Linked DNA regions of Magnetofaba australis IT-1. The protein of the gene in region 2 binds, or shares a complex with, the protein of the main gene of each other region. Links are inferred from orthologs where the notes say so. Each region holds a gene or a part of one and is shown on either strand. Other genes may lie near its edges.

Evidence for each region.
Region 1: the proteins of MAIT1_RS02700 (region 2) and MAIT1_RS20370 are in contact, whole or in part, in a crystal structure (PDB 5UE9), measured with the Lactococcus lactis proteins. The link is inferred for Magnetofaba australis IT-1 from one-to-one orthologs. Residues at the interface, in WP_025017116.1 of Lactococcus lactis: Gly25, Phe27, Phe29, Glu32, Tyr33, Lys35, Tyr36, Lys48, Phe56, Thr60, Pro61, Arg62, Val63, Ala64, Glu65, Thr66, Ala67, Ser68, Gly69, Met70, Ile74, Gln77, Pro223, Glu251, Phe274, Ala275, Pro277, Phe278; in WP_023189152.1 of Lactococcus lactis: Leu4, Gln5, Ala47, Ser48, Met49, Leu50, Leu51, Arg52, Arg53, Met95, Leu98, Arg223, Met224, Ala225, Cys226, Ile228, Gly229, Ala230, Cys231, Tyr232, Ala233, Val235, Glu236, His237, Asn243, His244, Ala245, Lys247, Glu250.

The regions. Positions count from the first base shown.
Region 1 is NZ_LVJN01000021.1:389,909-405,995, reverse strand. The notes cover bases 8,263-11,128. They hold MAIT1_RS20370 (dihydroorotate dehydrogenase electron transfer subunit), read left to right. Parts: upstream 8,263-9,159; coding sequence 9,160-10,098; downstream 10,099-11,128. Other genes in these bases: MAIT1_RS20365 (hypothetical protein), read left to right, coding at 10,144-11,128; MAIT1_RS20375 (hypothetical protein), read left to right, coding at 8,790-9,167; MAIT1_RS20380 (P-II family nitrogen regulator), read left to right, coding at 8,399-8,767; MAIT1_RS20385 (DUF1538 domain-containing protein), read left to right, coding at 8,263-8,399. Also shown: MAIT1_RS20430 (hypothetical protein), read right to left, coding at 1-493; MAIT1_RS20425 (hypothetical protein), read left to right, coding at 691-879; MAIT1_RS20420 (hypothetical protein), read left to right, coding at 1,201-1,494; MAIT1_RS20415 (hypothetical protein), read left to right, coding at 1,547-1,762; MAIT1_RS20410 (hemerythrin domain-containing protein), read right to left, coding at 1,950-2,522; MAIT1_RS20405 (NUDIX domain-containing protein), read right to left, coding at 2,677-3,297; bifunctional pyr operon transcriptional regulator/uracil phosphoribosyltransferase PyrR, read left to right, coding at 3,631-4,179; MAIT1_RS20395 (aspartate carbamoyltransferase catalytic subunit), read left to right, coding at 4,201-5,187; MAIT1_RS20390 (dihydroorotase), read left to right, coding at 5,193-6,491; more of MAIT1_RS20385, read left to right, coding at 6,609-8,262; more of MAIT1_RS20365, read left to right, coding at 11,129-12,252; MAIT1_RS20360 (hypothetical protein), read right to left, coding at 12,701-13,015; MAIT1_RS20355 (autotransporter assembly complex protein TamA), read left to right, coding at 13,271-15,166; MAIT1_RS20350 (translocation/assembly module TamB domain-containing protein), read left to right, coding at 15,169-16,087.
Region 2 is NZ_LVJN01000015.1:90,679-99,101, reverse strand. What follows is about bases 4,899-7,806. They hold MAIT1_RS02700 (dihydroorotate dehydrogenase), read right to left. Parts: upstream 6,868-7,806; coding sequence 5,929-6,867; downstream 4,899-5,928. Other genes in these bases: MAIT1_RS02695 (phosphomannomutase/phosphoglucomutase), read right to left, coding at 7,109-7,806; MAIT1_RS02705 (thermonuclease family protein), read right to left, coding at 5,122-5,922; MAIT1_RS02710 (protein tyrosine phosphatase family protein), read right to left, coding at 4,899-4,953. Also shown: MAIT1_RS02735 (DNA cytosine methyltransferase), read left to right, coding at 1-344; MAIT1_RS02730 (DUF4928 family protein), read left to right, coding at 341-1,267; MAIT1_RS02725 (very short patch repair endonuclease), read left to right, coding at 1,264-1,686; MAIT1_RS02720 (hypothetical protein), read right to left, coding at 1,678-3,360; MAIT1_RS02715 (RMD1 family protein), read right to left, coding at 3,574-4,371; more of MAIT1_RS02710, read right to left, coding at 4,477-4,898; more of MAIT1_RS02695, read right to left, coding at 7,807-8,423.

The DNA.
Region 1 (16,087 bases), on a different replicon or contig from region 2:
CATAATTGCCCAATCCCGATAACGTGTCGCTGGAACCCCGCGTAACCGTCTGGCCACTCAGTTGCGCCCGCCCGGCGGCGTCCTCAATCACATATTCGGTCTCCAATGTGATGTCGGTGCGGCGCTGCCGATAGACCCGCCGACCCTCCCAGCGCGTCACCGTCATGCGCAGCCGCCAATCCCCCCGCACATGCCCCGCCAACGCCGGTTGCGCCATCCACTCGAACGCCTTGCGCACCGCCCTCTCCGCGCGCGGCAGCTCATCGGCCAACTCGTTGCTCTCCAACAAGTCCGGTTGATAGACGTCAAACACCGTCTGCTTCATCAAATCCAGAAACGGCGCCAACTTCGCCTCGGCCAACTGCGCGCCGTCGGGATGCGCCGACGGCGGGTAGGGCAGATTGGTCTGGCTGAACTGACATCCGCCCAATCCCAGCATCAAAGCCAGGGCCAGAATCGCCCGCCGCCACGGTGTGAAAATGAAGCTGTTCATGCTCTTCCTCCCTGGCGCGTTTTGCCGCGCAGCGCCGGGCAGATCCTGCCCCATATGCGCGCACTCTCGCCATCCGTGTCAATTATAGACTAATTATTACAAAGAGATAGAAAAATTTCCCCGATTGGCCCGCTTCTTGTTGAATAGCATCCCGTTCACCGAATTCAAACCGCCATCCATCCGCGAAGGGAAAACCTATGAGCATCACGCAGTTTGAAGCGACTCTGGCGCGCAAAGAGATCTTTTTGCAACTGACCGATCCCGAATTGCTGGATCTGGAGGAGAAGGCGCTCAATGGCGAGTTGGACGATAACGAGATGCGTCGTCTGGATCGCCTGCTCAATATGCTCTACGACCGCGCCATGTTCAGCGTGGGTTTGATCTAAACGCGACCTGTGCGGTTTGCCGTCGGAGCGCATCGCTCCGGCGGCGAAACGGGCGTGTCAAAGCGCCGTCAAATCCCCGCTGAGAAGCGTGGCGCCGCGCCATGAAGCGCCTGCATAGTCGGAGATTGATAGATTCATTGATGAGCAAAATCAGATAAATGGCGTTCATCTGCTGATTGGAAAAAGGAAATGGCCGAAAAGTTGCTATTCCAATTTTCAGGTGAACGAACAGAGCGCGCCACAAGGGCGCTCGTACAGAATTCGCGCCGGAAAACCTTATGGAAGAGGCCAGGGCGGCGGATGGGTTGGAGGTTTGACATCGTGAAGACGATGACGGATTTGCCATTGGTGGATCCCACCTGTATGGAGTTGGAAGCCGAAGAGTTCTTTGCATTGGACGAGTGGCGCGCGCCGCTGGAGTCCATGCTGGCGGACGCTGAGGAGCAGATGCGCGTGGAGGAGGGGGCCTATTGCGCCCTGCGCAGTCCGGCGTATGACTACATCCAGGAGCGCTTGGAGCAGGAGAGCGAAGGGAGTTTTGAGGAGGGTCGCATGGAGGCGACAGCGATGTTGATTGCCGAAGCGCATGATGTGCGCATGGATCAACGCAGGTAACGGCGGCCTACGCATCGCGATGCGCGACGCGCGCCAGATGAGGAGCGCCACCATGGCGATGACATTAAATACGCAAAAGCGCGACGACCAGTCTCACGCGCAGGAGCCGTCGCAAGAGGGCGAGCAGACGCTGGTGATGCTCACGCGCAAGGATCTGCTCAAATGGATGGTGGGCGGACACGCCAAGGATTACCGCCAGGAGCAGCCGATTAAGCGTCCGTTGACGTTGGATGATATTGATGGCATGAGTGACCAAGAGGCTAGATAAGCGCATTGTTTGACGTTACGGCGTAACGCAGATACAGGGATGTGTTTTGTGTTATGGCGTGACGTATTGATGAGGGTGTTTCCGCGCCCAACATGGATGTTCAAAAGGCATAAACACATAACGCCGGACAGGTGACTGTCCGGCGTTATGTGTTGGCGCTATGATAACGTTATGGCGTGCTGCTATTTTATTCGCCGACCTGATCCTGATCCTGATCCTGATCTTGCTCCAGCTCCAGCTCCTGCTCCACAATGGGCGGCTCGCCGGGCGGGATGTAGGTTTCGTTGCGGAAGGTGTGATAGTCGATGGTGTTGATGTGGTTCACCAACCATGACTTCAAGAAGTCCTTCACATTGGCCGATTCGGCCACATGCCCCATGTTGAACACCCGCTTGTAGTTGCTGACCATGGCCAGAAACTCTTCGTGGCGCATGCGCTGCAGGCGATAGTTGGGCAGATTGTTGCGTTCGATGTAGCGCTCTTCGCGGGTGAAGTGGGTGTTGGTGTAATCCAGCAGTTTGCCAAACACGTCGTTGATGCGGGTCAGGGTGCTGCGGTCGGCCACGCCGCCGGGCATGCTCTCTACCAGGGCGTGAATCTCTTCGCAATAGCCTACCAGTTTCAGATGGTCGTCGTCCAACTGATCAACATTGGTGCTCTTCAGATCAATCTCCACCAGCCTGCGTTGATTATCCAGCGCGGCGGGGGTCGTCTCTTGAGGGGCTTCGTCGTGTTCCTTGCTGCGTGAGAACCAGGTCATCGCGTCGTCTCTACTGAAATCCGTCAATCCAGAGGGGTTGATCCGCCAGCAGTTGCGCTGACGTTGTCATCACGATCCTTGTGTAGCCAATGGGGAACAAATCCGTACCATACAATAGCATGGAAATCCATTGGCCAGGAGATCTTTTGATCGGTCAATCAATTTCCCTTGCTGCGCCAGCCACTCCGGCGTCGCGTTGCAAGCGCTCGCGATAGCGCGCCAACCAGTACAGCGCCAGCACCGGCGAGAGCGAATCGATGCGCCCCTCTTCCATCATCGTCCATGCAGCGTCAAAGGTTAAGAGTTCAACGCCGATATCCTCATTTTCCGCCGCCAGGCCGCCGCCGCCGTTGGGCGTTTGGCGGCTGTCGAACAGTCCCAGATAGAAGTGCGTGCGTTCGCTGCTGTAGCTGGGGCTGACAAACAGCTTTTGCACATGAATCAACTCGCTGAGTTGATAGCCGGTCTCCTCCAGCACTTCACGCCGGGCGGTGGCGTCGGGGTCGGGGCCATCGCACACCCCGGCGGGAAACTCCCAGGTCCAGCCGCCCGATTGGGTCGGTAGCCACGCGCCGACGCGGAACTGCCGCACCATCAGCACCACGTCGGCGGCAGGGTCATACATCAGCACCGCCGCCGCCTCGCCGCGCTCCAGGCACTCCCACGGTTTTTGTTTGCTCCAGTCGCCATCGAAGCGCTCATAGCGCAGCAGCGCCCGCACCATACGAAAAAAGCCCTGATACACGGTCTGCACATCCGTCAGATCAATCTTCATCCAAACTCTCCAACTGGCGTGTTTCTGAGCGAAGCGCTGTCTTACTAATTGTAAAATAAATCAATCGAATCAGAGCACTTAACTTACGTGCGTGCGCAGAGCAAAAACTAACGAGGGTCCAGGGAAATCATTTCCCTGGCGGGTCACGGGCAGAGCCCGTGCGGGTCGAGGGCGGCGCCCTCGTGGGTCCAGGGCAACGCCCTGGTCAGGGTCTGGGGCGAAGCCCCAGTCTCTTAAAGCATCTCCAGCCAAGGTCCTCAGTGTGAGAATTCGATTTCGGCGCCCTATAAATCGGTTGCAACCACCCCGGCGGCGCCCCAAAATGTCGCCACTATGAAGATCATACAAGAAAACACGTTGTTGACCCCGGACGATACCCATCGTCTGATTGGCCAGATCGCCGACCGTCTGGTCGCCGACATCACACGCCCGGATCTGCGCGCGGTGGTGGGCATCCGCCGCGGCGGCGCGCTGGTGGCCGAGGCGCTGCATGCGCGTCTGCAGGAGCGCCTGGGGGTGGAGCTGCCGCTGGGCCATCTGGACATCAGCTTCTACCGCGACGATCTGGAGACCATCGGTCCCAATCCGGTGGTGGGCGGCACCGACCTGCAATTCGACATCGACGGCAAACGCATCATCCTGGTGGATGACGTGCTGCAGAGCGGTCGCACCATACGCGCCGCGCTCAATGCGCTGTTCGAGTTCGGGCGCCCGGAGATCGTCGATCTGGCGGTGCTGGTGGATCGCAAACAGCGGCAACTGCCGATTCAGCCCACCTATCGCGGGTTGGAGTTGGAGACCGGCGAGCGCGAAGTGATCAAACTGATCAAAACCGGCGAGGCGGCCATGAGCGTGGCGCACCGCTTTATGGGCGACGAATAGAGCGCGGGCGACGAGGGAATGATGAACGCCGACAACAACGCCTGGAGCCGCAAGCACCTGCTGGGCATGGATGGGTTGAACCGCGAAGAGATCGGGGCGATTCTCGACACCGCCTCGGCGATTCGCGAGGTCAACCACCGTCCGATCAAGAAAGTGCCCATTCTCAAGGGCAAGACCGTCATCAATCTGTTCTACGAGAACTCCACCCGCACCCGCACCTCGTTTGAGCTGGCGGGCAAGCGCATGTCGGCGGACGTGGTCAATATCAGCGCCTCGTCCAGCAGCGTCTCCAAAGGGGAAACCCTGCTCGACACCATGGCCAACCTGCAGGCCATGAACCCCGATGTGGTGGTGCTGCGCCACCCCAACTCCGGCGCGCCGCACTTTCTGGCGCGGCATCTGGATGCGGGCATCATCAACGCCGGCGACGGCCAGCATGAACACCCCACCCAGTGCCTGCTGGACCTGCTCACCATGCAGGACCACCTGGGCAAAATGGGTCGCGACAATTTCGAAGGCATGACCGTGGCCATCTGCGGCGACGTGCTGCACTCGCGGGTGGCGCGCTCCAACGCCTTCGCTCTGCGCACCCTGGGCGCCAAAGTGCGCTTCTCCGGTCCGCCCACGCTGATGCCGTCGCGCGCCGAAGAGGTGTTTGACGTCACCGTGCACCACCGCATGGAGGAGGCCGTTGAGGGCGCCGATGTGGTGATGATGCTGCGTCTGCAGCAGGAGCGCATGGCCGCCGCCTATCTGCCCAGCGTGCGCGAGTACTTCCGCTACTGGGGCCTGACCCGTCAACGTCTTGAGCTGACCCGACCCCATGCGGTGGTGATGCACCCGGGCCCCATCAACCGGGGCGTGGAGATCGCCACCGACGTGGCCGACAACCCCAACCGTTCGGTGATCCTGGAGCAGGTGACCAACGGTTTGGCGGTGCGCATGGCGGTGCTCTACCACCTGTGCACGGGCGCCGCGCGCAGCGCCAGCAACATCGCCGGAGAGTGAATTCCATGGATAAGGCGCAAACCCGTTTAATCCGCGCCGCGCGCGTGGTGGACCCGGCCAATCAACGCGACGAAACCGCCGACATCCTCATCGTCGACGGGGTGATTCGCGACATCGGCCAGAATCTGGACGCCCCCGCCGACTGCGCCATCCTCGACGCCGACGGCCTCATCGCCGCGCCGGGTCTGGTGGATATGCACGTGCACCTGCGCGAGCCGGGCTATGAGTACAAAGAGACCATCGCCGGGGGCTGCCGCGCGGCGGCGGCGGGGGGGGTGACGGCGGTGGCCGCCATGCCCAACACCAAACCGGTCAACGACGATCCGTCGGTCACCGGCTACATCCTCGACAAAGCCGACCAAGCGGGCTTGGCGGCGGTGTTCCCCATCGGCGCCATCACCAAGGGGTTGGGCGGCAAAGAGATCACCGAAATGGGCCTGCTCAGTGAAGCGGGCTGCGTGGCCTTCTCCGACGACGGCCTGCCGGTGATGGACAGCGGCGTGATGCGTCGTGCGCTGGACTACTCGCGCACCTTCGGCAGTCTGGTGATTCAACACGCCGAGGATAACGGCCTGGTGGGCTGCGGCTGCATGAATGAAGGGCCGGTGGCCACCCGTCTGGGTCTGCCCGGCATCCCCAACGCCTCCGAAGACATTCTGGTGGAGCGGGATATCCGTCTGGTGGAGCTCACCGGCGGTCGCTACCACGTGGCGCATATCTCCAGCGCCCAGGCGGTGGCGGCGGTGGCCGACGCCCAGCAGCGCGGGTTGCCGGTCACCTGTGAAGCGGCGCCGCACCACTTTTCCCTGACCGACGAAGCGGTGGCTGACTACCAGTCTGATGCCAAAATGGCCCCGCCGCTGCGCTGTTTGGCCGATCGCGACGCCCTGCGCGAAGGGTTGGCGCGGGGCGTGATCAGCGTCATCGCCACCGACCATGCGCCCCACGATGACGACAGCAAACGGGTACCCTTCAGCCAGGCCGCCAATGGCGTGGTGGGGCTGGAGACGCTGCTGCCGGTCTCCCTGGAGCTGGTGCGCGACGGCGTGATGAGTCTCTCCGCCATGCTGGCGGCGGTGACGGTGAATCCGGCGCGGCTGCTGCGCATCAATCGGGGCACGCTGAATATCGGCGCGCCGGGGGATGTGGCGCTGTTCGATCTGAATGAGAAATGGACCGTGGATCGGGCCACTCTGCGCGGCGCCGGACGCAACACCTGCTTCCATGGCCGCGACGTGCAGGGGCGGGTGAAATACACCGTGTTTGGCGGCCGCGTGGTCTATGTGGACCAAAACGAAGATTGACGCCGCGTCGGTAGAGTGCCAGTGTAAATGCTTGTGAGATAGAAGGTTCGCGACGCCCAGCGCGCGGACAGTGGCGAAATCGAACGCATTCTCATTCATCAGAGTGAAGGAGCCGCCATGCCAGCGCATTTTCGTTTCGGCGACTTTCAGCGGGAAAAGAGTCTGGTGCGTCATGAGATCAGCTACAACGATCTGACGCCCAAATTGGAGTTCGACGGTCAGGGCGGGCACAAACCCTACTCACCGCCACAACTGCAGTTGCGTCCGGTGGACGTGCTCAAACTGCTGCGCCCCTATATCTCCACCCGCTTCATGGAGCAGCTCAAGGCGGTGGTTCCGTTGGCGATCTATCTGGCGCTGTTCCAGGTGTTCGTGCTGCGGCAACTGGTGGAGGGCTCGGCCAGCATCACGGCGGGTCTGTTCGCCGTGATCCTTGGCCTGATGTTCTTCATGGAGGGGCTGCAGGTGGGTCTGATGCCGTTTGGCGAGACCATCGGCAACACCCTGCCGCGCAAATCGCCGCTGCCTGCGGTGCTGCTCATCGCCTTCCTGCTGGGCATCGGCGTCACCTTCGCCGAACCGGCCATCGGCGCTCTCAAGCAGGCGGGCTCCATCGTCTCGGTGGAGCGCGCGCCCTATCTGTATACCCTGCTCAACGACTGGTCCGGACCGCTGGTGCTCATCGTCGGCGTGGGGGTGGGTCTGGCTGCGGTGCTGGGGGCGTTGCGCTTCCTGTATGGCTGGAGCCTCAAGCCCATGGTCTACATGGCCCTGGTCCCGGCTATTCTGCTCACCCTGTATGCGTCGTTGGATCCCGAACTGACCAAAATCCTTGGTCTGGCGTGGGATTGCGGCGCGGTGACCACCGGCCCGGTGACGGTGCCGCTGGTGCTGTCGCTGGGCATCGGCATCGCCTCCTCGGCGGGTAAGGGCGACAGCCAGTTGTCGGGCTTCGGCATTGTGACGCTGGCCTCCATCTTCCCCATCATCGGCGTGCTGTGCCTGGCCATCTTCGTCTCCACCCAGGTGACGCCGGAACAGATCATCGCCGGGGCGCAGGAGTCCGCCGCCGCCGCCGCCGCCGCCGCCATCGCCGGTCCGCAGTGGTATGAAAAGACCCCCTGGAACGAGATCATCCTTGGCGTGCGCGCCATTGCGCCGCTGATTCTGTTCCTGTTCCTGGTGTTGCGCTTCATGCTCAAGGAGAAGGTGCGCAAGCCCGGCGAGATCGCCTACGGCATCGCCCTGACCATCATCGGCATGTGCATCTTCAACATCGGCCTGACCTACGGTCTGGCGGCGCTGGGCGAGCAGACCGGCGGCATGGTGCCTTCGGCCTTCATGAAGGCGCAGGTGGACGGCATGTGGATGCACCCCATCTACAGCTACTTCGTCGGCCTGCTGCTGGCGCTGGCGTTCGCCTGGTTCCTCGGTTTCGGCGCCACCCTGGCCGAACCGGCCTTGAACGCCCTGGGCGCCACGGTGGAGAACCTCACCAACGGCGTGTTCAAAAAACGCACCCTGATGATCGCCGTCTCCCTGGGGGTGGCGTTTGGCATCTCCATCGGTCTGGCCAAATTGATCTTCGGCCTGCCGCTGCATATGCTGCTGATCCCGCTCTATCTGCTCGGCGCGTTTTTGACCTTCCTCTCCACCGAGGAGTTCGTCAACGTGGCCTGGGACAGCGCCGGGGTGACCACCGGACCCATCACCGTGCCGCTGGTGCTGGCCATGGGTCTGGGGTTTGGCAACGCCACCAACGCCGTGGAGGGTTTCGGCATCCTCTCCATGGCCTCCATCTGTCCCATTCTGTCGGTGCTGTTGACCGGCCTGTGGGTGGGGCATAAAGCCAAGAAACAGGCCCAACAGGCGCACGCCGTGGCGACGGAACATGAGGTGTTGAGCTGATGAGCAACGAACGCAGCATTACCTATTTGACCGATGTGGCTCTGATCACGGTGATCGTGCAGCGCGGCATGGGCGACAATATCGTCAAAGCGGCGCGCGAAGCGGGCGCCCAGGGCGCCACCGTCAACTATGCGCGCGGCAGCGGCGTGCGCGAGCGCCTGGGTCTGCTGGGCGTGGCGGTGGAGGTGGAGAAGGAGATCGTCAACATCGTGGTCTCCTCCGAGCAGAAGGACGCGGTGTTCAGCAGCGTCTACACTGCGGGCGATCTGGACACCCCGGGCATGGGCTTCATGTATGTGCAGCCGCTGGAGAAGGCCGCCACCTACATCCCGCCCGATCTGGTGGCGCGTTTGAAGAGCAACAGTTAACCGTGCGGAAAAGGAGCCGATTATGAGCAATCCAGCCGCAGCCAACGTGCTCACGGGCAAACTGATCACGGCGATCCTGCCCGATGACGGCCACGACAAGAAGCTGCTCAAGGCGCTGAAGAAGGAGAAGGGGATCATCACCGCCAACTCCCAGGCGGCGCGCGGCATCAGCATTCTGCATGAGGCCCCGCACAAGCGCGACGCCCTGCCCGAGGCCGAAGCGGTGCGCATTGTGAGCATCGTCGCCGAAGTTGAGCAGGCCGACGCGCTGTTCGACTTCATTTTCGACTTTGCCCAGATCGACCGGCCCGGCGGCGGCGTGCTGCTGCTCAAGCCGCTGTCCGGCTTTACGCCATTCCTGCTGCCCGAAGGGGTGGCCGACGAGAGCGCCGATGCCTAAAGCGTTGCAACGCGCCACCACCCGCGTGATCTCCAATCAGGCGGGCGCGGGCGGGCAGTATGTGATTCGCTTCCACGCGCCGGATCTGGCCGTAGCGGTGGCGCCGGGTCATTTTGTGCATATCGTGGTCAGCGATCGACTGACCCTGCCGCGCCCCTTCTCGGTGCTCGATTGCGATGTGGACGCCGGCACCATCGACGTGTTTTACAAGGTGGTGGGCCAGGGCACCCGCCTGATGACCACCTGGAAGGGCGGCGAATTGGTGGCCATGCTGGGCCCCATCGGCAAGCCGTTCACGCCGGTGGACGCTTCGCGCCGGGCGCTGCTCATCGGCGGCGGCGTGGGGGTGGCGCCGGTGGAGTTTCTGGCGCGGCGTTTGGGCTTGTCCGGGGTCGAGACCACCCTGCTCATCGGCATGGAGAGCGATAGTCCATTGCCGCTCAAACCGGCGGAGAAGCCGTTGGCGGGGCTGGAGGATGGCCCGGTCAATCTGGCGCTGACCAGCGCCGAGAAGGCGGGGGTGACCAGTCGCTTGGCGTGTTTGACCGAACGGCGCGGCTGGTATCAGGGCTATGTGACCGATCTGGCGGCGGCGCATCTGAGCGCGCTCACCGCCGAGGATTTGGCGCGCACCACCCTGTATGTGTGTGGTCCGACGGTGATGATGCAGGCCGCCGCACGCTTGGCGCAGCGGTTTGATCTCACCGGCGAGGCGTCGCTGGAGGAGCATATGGCGTGCGGCTTCGGCGGTTGCGCTGGCTGCGTGGCGCCCATTCGCGCCGGGGAGGATTGGCTCTACCGTCGCGTATGTGTGGATGGCCCGGTGTTTGCGATAGAGCAGATCGCCTGGGAGCAGATGCCCGGCTACGTGAATGCGCCCGGTCGCCCACAAGCGCCCACCACTTGCGCGCCCGGCCACAGCTGCGCCTGAACTCTCTTTCTCTTTTTTGATTTCGCGTCTTTGACGCCCGCCCTTATGGCTGTTTTTCCACGTAAAACCCGCTATTGGCTGGATGGCCTGATGGTGATCGCTCTGATTGCCGTCGGCTATGCCGTGGGTCTGCGCCATCTCAATCAGGTTGCTCCCGATCACAACGTCTTTTCCGACTCCCATCGGCAGTTCGCCCCAGCGGTGATGCTGGCGTGCGGACGCGGCTTCGTCGATGTGGCGAGCGTCCGCCCGCCTGCGCTGACGCGCTTTTTGGCCGAAAGTCAGGCCCAGCGCGCGCAACGCTTTGACTGCGCCGAGCTGCCGCCGGATCTGCGCACGCGGCCCATCAGCCAGTGGCAAGGCGCCAATCCCTATCTGCCGTATGTGACCGGATGGATGTGGCGCTGGCGCGGCATCGATTGGGACGTCATGCTTCCGCTGTTGGCGCTGCTGCATGGCGTCGTGGGGGGGCTGGCCTATCTGCTCTTCCGCTACGGCATGGGGCGTCCGCCGGCGTTGTTGATGGCCGCTTACGTGCTGGCCTCGGACCACTTCCTGGCGGCGTTGGAGTCGTTTCCCCACTACGTCAAAACCCCCTTTGTGATGGCGGTGTTCGTGCTGCTGCTGATGCTGGCGCTGCGTCGACGGCCATGGTGGCTGCTGCTGCTGTTGGCCACTGTGCTGGGTCTGGTGGTGGGCGTGGGCGATGGTTTCAGTCTGGATCTGGATCTGGCCATTCCCCCCGCTGTGGTCACGCTGTTGGCGTTTGCCCGCACCCGCATTGGCGATGCGACGCTGTGGGGCGCGCGGGTGGTGGCGGTGATGCTGTTCTTCGTCGGCGTGCTGTCGGGCACCTGGCCCATGGCGCAGTGGGCCAATCCGAGCAGCAATCCGGCGCCAATGCTCATCAGCGGCGCCGACAACGCTTTCATCCAGCAGCTGCGGTTGAAAAACTCCCTGTATGAAGTCAGCTACATGCAGGGAGACGCCGCGCGCAATGTGCGGATAAGGGACTACGCCGCGCGGGTGATGGGGCTTCCATTGGATGCGCCGAGCGCCGCCCCGGACGATCATCCACAGCCAGCGGAGATCCACGCGAGCGACGCCCTGTTCCTGGAGATGCTCAACCGCACCCCCGCCGACTTCATCGCCCGTGGCCTGGCCTCGGCGCAGCGCATCGCCGATGAGGGGGCGATCAAACGCAACGGCTGGCTGGCGATTACGCTGGCGTGGCTGCTGCTGGCGCTCTATTCCAGCCGACTGGCGCTGTTTGCCGGGCTCTTCTACCTCTATTTCGCCGCCGTGCCGGGTCTACTGTTTCGCAGTGACCACAGCTTCCATCTGAAAGTGCTGCCGCTGTTCGCCCTGGGCTTTCTGCTGTGGCTGGCGGTGCGCCCGTTGGCGGCGGGATTGCTGCGCACCGGCTGGTTTGATTGGCGCGCCCGTCAGCGCCGTTTTCTGGTGGCGGTGAGCAACAACTTCTTCGATGTGTTGGAGAGGCTCTCCTGGCGGCCGCTGGCGGTGGCCGGGTTGACCTTGACCCTGCTGGTCTCGGCGCCGCTGTGGCTGGCGCGCGGGGTGCAGGATGCGCGTATGCGCGCCTATATCGAGGAGATCGTCGCCCTGCCGGTGCAGACTCTCTCCATGCGCGTCAAGCAGCAGAACGACGTGAGCGTGCTGCTGGAGCTGAAGAACTTTCCGCCGCGCGCCCGCGCCGACACGCCCCAGGTGGGCTATCTGACGCTCACCTTCTCGCGCGCCCGTTGCGGTCTGGATCGCACGCCCATCGGCTTGCGCTATGAGGGGTTGGACGAGCCGCTGGCGACGCCGTCGCGGCGCATGCGCGTGATGTTGCCCGAAAGCGGTAACCTGACCCTCTATCTGCCCGTCTATGCCCAGGAGCAACTGCCGCGGTTTCAGGGGTTGGAGATCGACCGGGGCGGCCACGCCTGCCTGATCTACGTGGGGCAGACGGCGCCGCAGGCGCTGCGGGAGCAGGCGCCGCTGCTGCTGAGTCTGGCGCTGCCGTGGAACTGGCGCGAAACGCCGCTCTATCTCACCTTTCCCAAGTGGGGGGAGCGCTACCGCTTATCGGACTGGTTTACCCATCAGCAGACCCACGTTGATGCGGGGCTGGGCGCGGCGGGGTTGTAGAAAATCTCGAACGGGCGCTGTTATTGTCAGTTGAAATCAGAATCGGACAGTTTGGGTATTGGTCATGAAAGATATCGAGGGCTACGCCTTCGAGCTCCCCAGAGCGATGGTGCGACGACACAAGAATCGAACAGTCTGGTTTTGGATATGAAAGATATCGAGGGCTTTGCCCTCGAGCTCCCCAGATCAAAAGCCAAACCGTGGGCGCGGCCCAATCTGTTATTGTCAGTTGAAATCAGAATCGGACAGTTTGGGTATTGGTCATGAAAGATATCGAGGGCTACGCCCTCGAGCTCCCAAAAACAACACCGTGGGGCGCCGCCCCACACCCCGCTTAAGGGTCACAGACCCTTAAGAATCCCGCCTCCGGCCAGCCGGAGGCCAATAGTCAGCGCAAGCTCGCGCTGCGTCACGCAAACATTGGCTGTTCTGTGCAGTCTTGGTTTTATTATGCCAGCGCGCCCCACAGCAGCAGCGCCAGGTAAGCGCCATACACGCCCACGGCCAGCGGGAACAGCCGTTTCGCCAGCAGCCAGTAGAGCAGGGGAAACAGACACAGAATCCCATAAGCCACGCCATGGCCGATGAGGATCTCATCCAGCGGCAATGGACTGACGTGGGGCATGCTGATGGGATCGTGGGTCAGGGCGGCGTGCAGTTTGCGCCCCAGATTGACGCCGAATCCCAGCGTCACTGCGCCATGGGTGAGCCACAGGGCGCGGGAGATTGCATGCAGACGAAAAAACCAACCGCGTAGGCCCATGGGTCTGTTACTCCGGGATTAAGGGTCTGATCCCACAGGGGAAATCGCAGCAGGCAAAAAAAACCCAATCAGCTTGCGGCTGATCGGGTCAACAAGAGTTTGCACACAAATTGATCATAACGCAGTTATTGTGACCAATGCACCCCCTTTTGTGCGGCGTGTGACAAAAAATATCCGGGAAAAACAATCCGCCACGGGTTTTCCCGGTGCGGGCGCGCAGTCATAATGGAGCCACGTTCCTCATCAGGAGAGAGCATGCTCAGGCTTCCCATCATATCCGCTCCGATGCGCCATATTTTCCCGCCGCTGCTGTTGACGCTGCTGTGGGCGCTCTGCCCTGCGCTGGCGCCGGATGCGCGGGCGGCGGACGCGCCGCAATCCTCCGCCTCTCAACCTGCCGCCACGCAACCGGCGGATGCGCCGCCTACGGTCTCCCAGCGCGCCGCCTATAGCGTGGCGTTCGACGGTCTGGACAAACACGGCGATCTGGAGAAGCTAATCGGGCAGGTGGCGCAGACCGTCCTCAAGCAGGAGAAACCGCCGCTGAGTCGCTTTCTGCTGGCGCGCATGGCCGATGGCGACGCCGAATTGGCGGTGCAGGCGATGCGTTCGCGCGGCTACCTGGACGCCCGCGCCGAGGCGGCGGTGAGCGGTGAGGCGCCGCCGTTTGTGGTCACCCTCAAGGCCGCTCCCGGACCCCTCTATCACATCGCCCAATGGCGCGTGCAGACCACTCCCCCCGGCGATGAGTTTACCCCGCCAGACGCCTTCTCCCTGGGCTTGGATCAAGCCCCGGCAGGGGAGAGCGCGCGTATTCTCGAGGCTCATGACAAACTGGTGGACGCCGCCAAGGAGCAGGGCTACGCCTACGCCAAAGCGGGCAAGATGCGCGTTGTGGCCGACCCCAAGAGCCACGCGTTGGAGGTGATCTACGCCATTGATCTGGGGCCGCTCACCACTCTGGGCGAACCGCAGTTGCAGGGCTTTGGCTCGGTCAAGGAGAGCTATCTGCTGCACCGCATTCCGTGGAAGGCGGGGGTGCGCTACGCCCCGGCGCGGCTGCGCGAGGCGCGCAAAGCCATGGTGGGCACCGGCCTGTTCAGCGCCGCGCGGGTGAAGTTGAGCGAAACCCCCGACGCCGAGGGGCGCACGCCGGTGGTGATCAAACTCATCGAGCGCAAACATCGCACCTGGCGCGCTGGCGCCGGTTTCTCCACCGACCAGGGGGTGACGCTGTCGGGTTCGTGGGAGCATCGCAACTTTCGCGGCGGCGGCGAACGGCTGCTGACCGAAGCGGAGCTGGCCCAACAGACCATGCGCCTGGCCGCCTCCTATGACCAGCCGGACTTCCGCCACATCGGCGAGACCCTGCGTCTGAGCACGGAAATCGCGCAGGAGGAGGAGGAGGGTTACGACCGCACCGGTCTGGACATCAATGCGGCGGTGATCAAGAAATTGCCCAAGATCGGCGAATTGACCCTGGGCGCCGAGTACTCGGTGGCGCGGGTGACCGAGATCACCACCGCCAAGGAGGAGACCTACGGCACCATGAGCTTCCCGGTGGGTTTGGCGGCGGATTTGACCGATGACCGTCTGGACGCCACCCGGGGCTGGAAGATGACCTTGATCAGCAAACCGGTGCTGGCGACCCTGGGCAATGGCTCCAACTACTGGCGTTTCGACCTGGGCGGCAGCGCCTATCACCGGGTGGGCTTCAGCGACAAACGGTTGGTGCTGGCCGGACGCTTCGCCCTGGGGACCACCATCGGCGCCGAGCTGGCCGATATCCCGGCGGACAACCGCCTGTATGCGGGCGGCGGCGGCTCGGTGCGCGGCTACGGCTATCAACTGGCCGGACCGGTGGACGCCGCCAACAACCCCACCGGCGGACGCTCGCTGCTCACCTTCGGTTTTGAGTCGCGCTATCGGGTGCGGCCCAACATCGGCGTGGTGGCGTTTGTGGATGGCGGGCGCGCCTACGCCGCCGCCTTCCCCGACGGCTCCGCCGACCCCCTCATCGGCGCCGGACTGGGTCTGCGCTACGCCTCGCCGCTGGGACCGCTGCGGCTGGATGTGGGCGTCCCGCTGCGCCAGCGCGACGGCGTGGATGACGTGTTTCAACTCTACATGAGCATCGGACAGGCATTTTGAGCATGGACGCAGCCGACGCCACCTCCCCGGACTCTCCCAATCCGCCGCCGCGCGCGCCCCGTCGCTGGCTCAAACGCACCCTGTGGAGCCTGCTGCTGGCGCCGTTTGTTATCCTGGCGCTGGTGATCACGGCGCTGCAGACCCCATGGGCGCGCACTCTGATCGTCGAGCAGGTCAACGCCGCCCAGCCGGTGGCGCGCCTGCAGGGGTTGGGCGGCGGTCTGCCGTGGGCGTTGAGCCTGCAGAGCGTCACCTTGAGCGACGCCAAAGGGGTGTGGCTGAGTCTGGAAGATATACGCTTTGCCTGGAAGCCGTGGGCGTTGCTGGGCGGCGCTGCGCAGATTGACGAACTGAGCGCCGCCAAACTCGCCATCACCCGTGCGCCCGAGGCTGACGCCAATGCCGCGCCGCCGCCGCCCGCCGCCGACAAGATGACCGCCAGCGATCCCTTCGCCCTGCCCGAGGCGCTGCCCATCCGCGTGGCGCTGGAGCGGCTGGCGGTGGAAGAGATCGTCATCGGCGCGCCGCTGGTGGGTCAGGAGGCGCGCTTCCGCCTCACCGGCTCCGTGGGCGCAGAAGGGGCGCAGGATCTGCTGGCCAAGTTGGCGCTGGAGCGCACCGACGCCGCCACCGCACAGATCACCCTGGAGGCGGGGGCGGCGCTGGCGACCCAGCAGATTCATCTGGCGCTGCAGGCCAACGAGAGCGGCGGTCTGTTGGCCCACTTTGTCGGCGGGCCCGACGATGGCGTGTTGCAGGCGCATCTCTCCGCCGACGGCCCCCTGGCCGACTGGGCGGGCAAGCTGGCGGTGAGTTGGCCGCAGTGGGGCGCGACCCAGAGCGACTTCCGCTTCAATCTCACCGCGCAATCCCTGGGCGCGGCGCTGGATGGTCAGTGGCGGCCCAGCGACGGCATGTTGC
Region 2 (8,423 bases):
CCGGTCATCCGGTGGCGCGCACCCTCTATCGCCGCACCCGCCCCGACGCCGATGGCGGTCGCCATGTGCGAACGGAGATTCGTCAGGATGATGTGGCCGGCTGCCTGCGCACCCCGGCAGGAGGCTCCAGCCGCCAAACCCTGCTCATTGCCGATGGCGACAAGGTGCGCACCCGCCTGCTCTCACCCCGCGAGACCGCGCGTCTGATGGGGCTGCCCGACAGCTACCGCCTGCCTGCGCGTTATAATGACGCCTACCATCTCACCGGCGACGGCCTGGTGGCGCCGCTGATTCGCCATCTGGCGGCGCATCTGCTGGAGCCGCTGCTCTCCAACACGCCATGAGCGACGCCCTGCACGCCGCTCTGACCCAATTCGCCCAGGAGAAGCGCTTTCGCGGCAAGGGGCCGCTGGCGCTGGCGCTGGTGGTGACCCAGCACGCGCGCAAACTGGGCCTGCCATTGGATCCCGAGGCCCTGAAAACCGACGGCGGCGGACAGGTGTTGGGATTGGGACGCGGCGCGGTGCAGGCGATTCTGGCGCGTCACGACATCACCCGCGTGTTGGCTGCGGAGGGCGGGCGCACCAGTCGCGGCAGCCTGGGACGCATGCTCGACTACGTGCAGTTTCTCAACAGCCTGCCCGCACCGGACCTGGACGCGGTGGAGGCGTTTTGGATCGCACGGGTGCGGGAGTTCTTTGCCGGCAAACCGTTCAAACTGCGCATGGACCCGGCCCAGAGCCTGCGCGCCTGGGTCGCTGGGCTATTGGAGCAAGCCCGCGCGCGGCAGAAAGAGAGCGGCGGAACCCACTATCTGGGCGCGGTGCTGCAACACCTCACTGGCGCCATTATCGCCAGCCACCTGCCCGATCCTGAAAGTTTGCATCACCACAGCTTCTCCACCTCTGACGCCCAGAGCGGGCGCGCCGGGGATTTTCTCATCGGCGGCATCGCCATCCATGTCACCACCACCCCCTCCGAAGCGGTGATGGCGCGTTGTCGGGAGAATTGCGACGCCGGATTGCGCCCGCTACTCATCACCCTGCCGGAGAAGCTCGCCCTGGCCGAGGGGTTGGCCGACAACGCCGCCCTGCGCCAACGTCTGGATATCTGGGACATCGAGCAGTTCTGCGCCATCTGCGTCACCCTACTCAGCGGTTTCAACGCCGCCAGCGCCGCCGCCTCCGTGACCCAAATCGCATCACGCTATAACGCCATCATCGACGCCGTGGAGACCGACCCCAGCCTCAAGATCGACGTCGCATGACCACTCCGACGCGCAGCGCGACCATGCGCGCGGTGCGCGGCAAGAACACCAAGCCGGAGATTCAGCTCCGCCGCCTCGTGCATGGCTTAGGCGTACGCTATCGCCTACATCGCAAAGGTCTGCCCGGCAAGCCGGATCTATCCAACGCCGCGCGCAAATGGGCGATCTTCATGCATGGCTGTTTCTGGCATGGCCACAGCTGCAAACGCGGCGCGCGCATACCCAAGGAGAACCGCGAATATTGGCAACAGAAGATTGGCGGCAACATCGCCCGCGATGCGCGGCATCTGGCCGAATATGACGCCATGGGCTGGCGCGTGCTGGTGGTGTGGGAGTGTGAACTGAAAGCGGAGACTCAACTGACGGCGCGTCTTGCCGCTTTCCTGGCGGCGGACAAGTCGCTGACAAAACTACTGTAGATGTTCAATCCGCCAGATGGAGACCGCGCCAGCCTTGCCCTTATAGGCGTCCGGTCCCCACAACTTTTTCTGTAGCATGCGATATTGCTGCATCTCATCTTCAAACAGATAGAGCGGGTAGATCTCAAAATAGGGCGACTCATGCGCAAGGACCAGACGCACACGGTTCTGCCGCGCATTGAAGTCGGCGATCAGTTTATCCACATCCTCAATGGTCCCGGCCAATTTATTCATGACCCGCGGCCCGGTCAGAAAGTAACGCACCTCGCGCAAGTCAGCCAGTTCATCCAGAGAGTCAAGAAAGATGAATTTCTGAATGTTATTGGAATGCCTGAGCGGATCCACCAGATCGGTCGGCTTGAGATAGTCATCTTCCAGGACCTGTTGCAGAAGCTCGTAATGGCCATACAGATCTTGATCGAGCATGGCGACCATCTCATCCGGCGCGGTCAACTCCTGCATATCCTGAGAAAATTGGTGGAACGCCGTATGTTGCTCCTGGATTCGCACCCCGGCTTCGACCAGATGGATCGCCATCAAGGCCGCCAAAAAATGGGGGAAATAGCGTTTGGCGCCGAATTTCTGCTGAAGAATCAGCAGTAGCCCCAACAAAATCATCGGGTAGACGATATAGTACGAACGCGGAAACTGGACGCTGTGACGAACTTCGATCAGGAAGATCCCGACAAAGCTGACCAATAGCAGCGCCTTGGGAAGATCGAATGTTCTCTCCCCCAGCTTTCTGCGCGCCAGCGCCGTCAAAGCATACGCCAAGCCGCCTGTAACGAAGGCCCACGCCGTCCAGGACGCGTACTTCAGCAGGGTCCATAAATAGAACGTATAGTAAGGCGTGACGACTGAGCCGAATTTATTATGCAGAATGGAGCGTCGGTAGTATTTGGCCAACGTGAACAACGGCCCATCCAACAGATCCTTGTTTTCACAAAACAGCACGCGATAGAGATCAAACGGCAGAAACGGCAGGATGAAACCGGCAAAGCAGGACAACCCGGCATAGATCAAGCGCCGTTTGTTGGAGAATTCGTAATAGAGAATCAAGCAGCCCGCGGCGGCGATAAAGACGATGTGCGAGGAGTTGACCAGAATGGTCATCCAGAACATGACGCCCGCCAGGAAGTAACTGGGGAGCGTGCGCCTGAGAATAAATAAAATACCGACTGTAAACAGAAAAATCGATATCGGCGTATAGCTTGGATAGTACAGATAGATCAGCGCCCAGGGGCTGACCACGGAGAGGGTGGCGGCGACAATGCCGATGGTGAGATTTCCGCCCCGATAGCCCAAGTAGCAGATGGTGAGAAACATCAGCCAGAAGCTGAAAAAGATTCCGCTGAAATAGGCGTCCCGATCCGGGAAAACATCCACGTCAAACAGCGATGCATACAACTCGCTCCAGGCGCGCACCAGGACAACAAAAACCGGACGCGCATTGTCCGGCTCCGGAAAAGTCAGAATCCGCGCCGTATAGAACGGGTCAACATACTTTTCGAACCAGCCTGCATGCTCATCGTTGAGCACGTGCTGAACATCGGTATAGAACCACGTATCCTGCGCGATATGAAGATTCCACGGCGTAACGATTTTATAGGCGACAAACGTTACCAGAGTCGCCAGAAAGAGGCTGATCACCAATCCGCGCAGAGCTTGAATCACTTGAATTATCCCCTGTGGCGCAACTTGAGCGTCGTCACCTGAATCGGCAACCTGGGAGAGAGCGCGCACTCTGATGAACTGGCGCGAAACCGTCGCTACCCGCCCGCCTGAGAATGGAGCAAAAGCCGCAGACTGAATTGAAAATCGTCACAGAAGCTATCAACCCACGTGTATCGAGTCAACCTGCCCCGCCGTTATAGAAACGCGCGCGCTTTATTTCCACCACATCTCATAAAGCGTCAGGCCGATCTCCACCACAATCAGAATGGTGATGTACCACTCCACCCGTAGCGAACTGCGCGTGTGCTGCAACTCCAGCAACAGCTCTGAGGCATGGGAGATGGTGGAGAGTTTGCGCTCCAGGGCATGATCGCGCTCGCGCAGCTCCAGCTCCTCGGCCAGCTCGTGGTGCAGCCGCTCCAATTCGGGATGCTCCCACAGTGAATCGGGCCGTTCGCTCACCGCCGCGCGCCCCACGGTGCGCTGTTCAGCCAGCAGCACATCGCCAATGTGGCGTAACAGCTCGCGACTGCCCGCGCGCACCCGTCCGCCGTGACGCAGCGCCTCGGCCATGGGCTCGATCTGCTCGAAGGCGTCCTCCACCTCGCTCTCATAGCGCTCCAGCACCACGCTCTTGGCCAGGGCGTCGGCCACCACCGCCAGGCGCGCCACATCGCCGCCCGCCAGTTGCACCGAACTGGACGGCCCCAACTGGTCCAGCGCGCCGATTACAAGCGTCATCTCCTCACGCCACGGGGTTTCGAACGATTTACGCAAAAGCGGTTGAACACGCTCGAGAAAAGCTGCTTCATCCCTCTCCTCCACGCCGAACAGCACCACCACGCCGAAGCGGAACAGCACCGCGCAGCCGCCCTCGCCCACCGGCAACATGTGACGCCCCCAACCCAGTTCGGTATCCTCGCGCTCCATCTCGCGATGCTCCAGACGCTCGCCCAGATAGAGCGCCGTCACCGGAATGCGGTCACGTTGAGGCAGGGTGGGAATGGTCATGGCAGGCAGCCTTGCAGGCAGGGAGAGGGGAGTTCCATTGGCCGCGCACATTACGCCTTTGCGCGGGGTTTCGCCATCACTTTTTGCAGGTGGGAGAGGAAATCTTCACGGGGGGTACGCAAGCCCGATCGACTCTTCGATGAACTCCTCCCAGATGGGGTCGGGCCGCCAGATCTGGGCGATGTGGGCGCACGCCTCGGGCCATGGCAGGCCCATCACCTGATAACGGTAGAGGGCAGTGAACACCGAGACCCGTTTATTGAGCGCGCAGTGAACCAGCACCGGGCGTTTGCAGCTCTGCATCACGCGATAGAAGCGTTGCAGATGGGCGGCTTCGGGGGCGTCAAAAGGGACCGGAATGGGGTGATAGTCCATACCCAGCTCGGCGACGATCTGCGCTTCGCCGGGTAGATGGGGGATCGACTCCGGCAGCGCCAGATTGATCACCGCCGCCACCCCGGCCTGGGCGGCGGCGTGCAGATCGGCGCCCATGGGCTGGCCGCTGGTGTGGAGGTCAGCGGCCAAAAGAAGATACCCCGGCAAGGAGGAGATCGATGTGGTCATCTCTGTCGAACCCAGCATCACAGAACCCCGAGAGAACCTGATGCAAACTCGGAGCAAAACTACGGGGGTGCAGGGGAATGATTCCCCTGCCGGGTCGAGGGCAGAGCCCTCGTGGGTCCAGGGCAAAGCCCTGGTGGGATCTGGGGCAAAGCCCCAGTCTCTTAACATCAGCCAAAAATCGTGAACTTACTTCTCAATAAAGGTCAACTGCAACGGATGCGAGGCCCACAGCGCCGGACCGCCCTTTTTGAGCAACCGCCCGCGCGCTTCGACCATCTTGCCTTCGAGCTTCTTCAGACTCCACCCGGCAGGCTTGAAGTGCGCCTTCCAATCCCGTTTGCGGATGAGGATGGTGAAATCCTTGCGATAGTCTTCACCGAAATTGAGATAGATGCGGTCGTTGACCCGATTGGCGCTGAGGATGCGCCCGGTGACGATGCGAAACGCGCCGATCTGCTTGCGCGCCTGCAGATGATCGATGAGCCAGTGGGCCCTCTTCCACGCGCCCAGACGCTTCTTGCGCGCGCGCTTCTCCGCCTTCATGAAGCGCTTGACGTGGGCGATGTCGGGCCAACGCACATAGGTGAGCGCCAACCCCTCGGCGACCAGAATCTCGCCCAGACTGCGCCCATCGGAGAGAATCACATGGGCCAAGCGGCGCTTGTAGTCATCGGTCTTACGCACGCCATGATGCAGGGTGACGGCTTGCCCCTCAACCAGCTCTTTGGCGCGCTCGCGGGCCCTCTCGCCAAACGGCTCGGCCGCCTCGCCCCGTTTGGCGTCGCCCAACTCCGGCGTGTCGATGCCCAGCAGACGCACTTTGACGTTATCCGTGGTGCGCAGGGTGTCGCCATCCCACACCTGTTTGACCACCACCGACTGGTCCGGCATCGACGGTTTGCCCGCAGAGGCGGCCATGGCGTTAGGAGATAACGTCAGAAGAGAGGCGATGAGCGCCGCAACAACCGGTTGCAGGCGACGCTTCATGGCCGCTCAAACCCGCAGTCCGCCGGTGAGTTCGGCGATTTGCGCCACCTGCTGTTCCGCCAGCAGTTCGCGGGTCTGCTTGAGCAGACGCTGCGGCGCCAGCGGATCGGAGAAGAGCGTGGTGCACAGCCCGGTGGCCGAAGCCCCAGCGAGGAAGAAGGCCAACACATCCTCGGCGCTCTCGCAGCCGCCCTGGCCGATGATGGGAATATTCTTCTCCCGCGCCACTTGGTAGGTCTGCCACACCTTGAGCAGCGCCACCGGCTTCACCGCCGGGCCGGAGAGCCCGCCCTGGATATTACCCAACACCGGCTTGCGGCTTTTCACGTCGATGGCCATGCCCATCAGGGTGTTGATCACCGACAGCGCGTCGGTTCCCGCCTCGATCACCCGCCGCGCCACCGCTTCGATGCTGGTGACGTTGGGCGAGAGTTTGGTGATGAGCGGTTTGCTGGTGGCGCCGCGCACCACCTCCACCACCCGCGCCGCCATCTCCGGGTCGGAGCCGAACGCCACCCCGCCCTCTTTGACATTGGGACAGGAGATGTTGATTTCGATCCCTTTGACCGGGCTGTTATCGAATACCCGCGCCACTTCGCCATACTCCTCCACCGTAGCGCCGGAGATGTTGGCGATAAGTGGGGTGTCGATCTGCGCGGTCAGACGCGGCAGAATCTCCTCCACCACCACGCGGGAGCCGGGGTTCTGCAAGCCGATGGCGTTGAGCAGGCCGCACGGCGTCTCCGCCAGACGGTGGGGGGCGTTGCCCTTGCGCGCCTCCAGGGTGGTCCCCTTCAGGCAGATGGCGCCCACGGCGTTAAAATCGAACCCCTCGATCTGTAGGAGCTCTTCGGCGAAAGCGACGCAGCCGGAGAGCAGCACAAACGGGGTGCGCATGGCGATGCCAGCGATCTCTACGGCCAGCGGATTGGCGGATTCGGTCATCACGCGCACTCTATGACAAAATTTGGAAGATTGAAGATATTGGGGCTTCGCCCCAAACCCCATGAGGGCGCTGCCCTCAACCCGCCAGGGCGCCGCCCTGGACCCGCCAGGAGGGACGCCCTCCTGGACCTCGGTGAGTTGGCTTCGGCGCAGCGCATGAACCCTTGTGCGCTTGTCTCACTCTACGCGCTCATCGCCGTTCCAACACCTGAATGTTGGCGTTATTCGGTAACGGCTGAATTTACGCCAATTCCCACTTGGGTAGCGCCACACCCTGCTGTTTCAGCAGGCCATTGAGCTCATCGGCCAGCGCATGCAAACGGTCGAAACTGTGCGCCTCCACCCGCGCCACCAAAGCCGGTTGCGTATTGGAAACCCGAATCAACCACCAGCCGTCACGGTAGTGCACCCGCAGCCCGTCGATATCCACCCGATGGTCGCCCAAATGCGCCGCCTGCGCCTTCAGGCTCTCCATCACGGCGAACTTGCGCGCGTCATCGCAATCAATGCGCAGCTCCGGGGTGGCGAACACCTCCGGTAAATCCGCCAATAGCGCCGACAGCGGCTGATCGGTGGCGGCGGCGATATTCAGCAGACGCACCATGGCGTAGAGGGCGTCATCATAGCCGTAATAGCGGTCGGCAAAGAAGAGATGGCCGCTCATCTCCCCAGCCAGCAGCGCGCCAGTCTCGCGCATTTTGGTCTTCACCAGCGAATGGCCGGTCTTCCACATCACCGCCTGCCCGCCCGCCGCATTGATGGCGTCGAACATCACGTCGGAACACTTCACATCACCCAGAATCGCCGCACCCGGGTGACGCGACAGAATCTCCCGCGAGAACAGCACCATCAGCCGATCGCCCCAGAGCACGCGGCCAGTCTCATCCAGCACGCCAATGCGATCGGCGTCGCCATCGAAGGCAATGCCCAAATCCGCGCCAATCTGCAACATGCGATTGCGCAGATCCACCAGATTCTCCGGATGGGTGGGATCGGGATGATGGTTGGGGAAGGAGCCGTCGATCTCCGGAAACAGCACCTCGCCGCTGATCCCCTGCAGGGCGTTGAGCAGCGGTTGCGCCGCCGCGCCGGAGACGCCATTGCCGCAATCGATGACGATTTTGAGCTTACGTCCGGGCTCGTGATCCGCCGCCAGACGCGCCACATAATCATCGATGATGGGGCGTTGCAGCGCCATGCCGCCGGGGGCGGTGGGCAGATCGCCGCTGTTGGCGCGTTTTTTCAACCGCTGGATGTCGTCGCCGAAGAAGGGACGCCCCGCCACGGTCATTTTCAAGCCGTTGTAATGACCAGGATTATGACTCCCGGTCACCATAATGCCGGCATCGCACTGCAGATGCGGCACGGCAAAATAGAGCGCAGGCGTGGGGACCAGCCCCACGTCCAGCACTTTGGCGCCGGATTGTTGGATTCCCCGACACAACGCCGCCGCCAAACCGGGCGAAGAGAGGCGCCCATCCCGCCCCACGGCGATGATGGGCGGCTCGCCCGCTTTGTCGCTCAGTCGCCGGGTCTCGGCGGCGAACGCCAGCCCC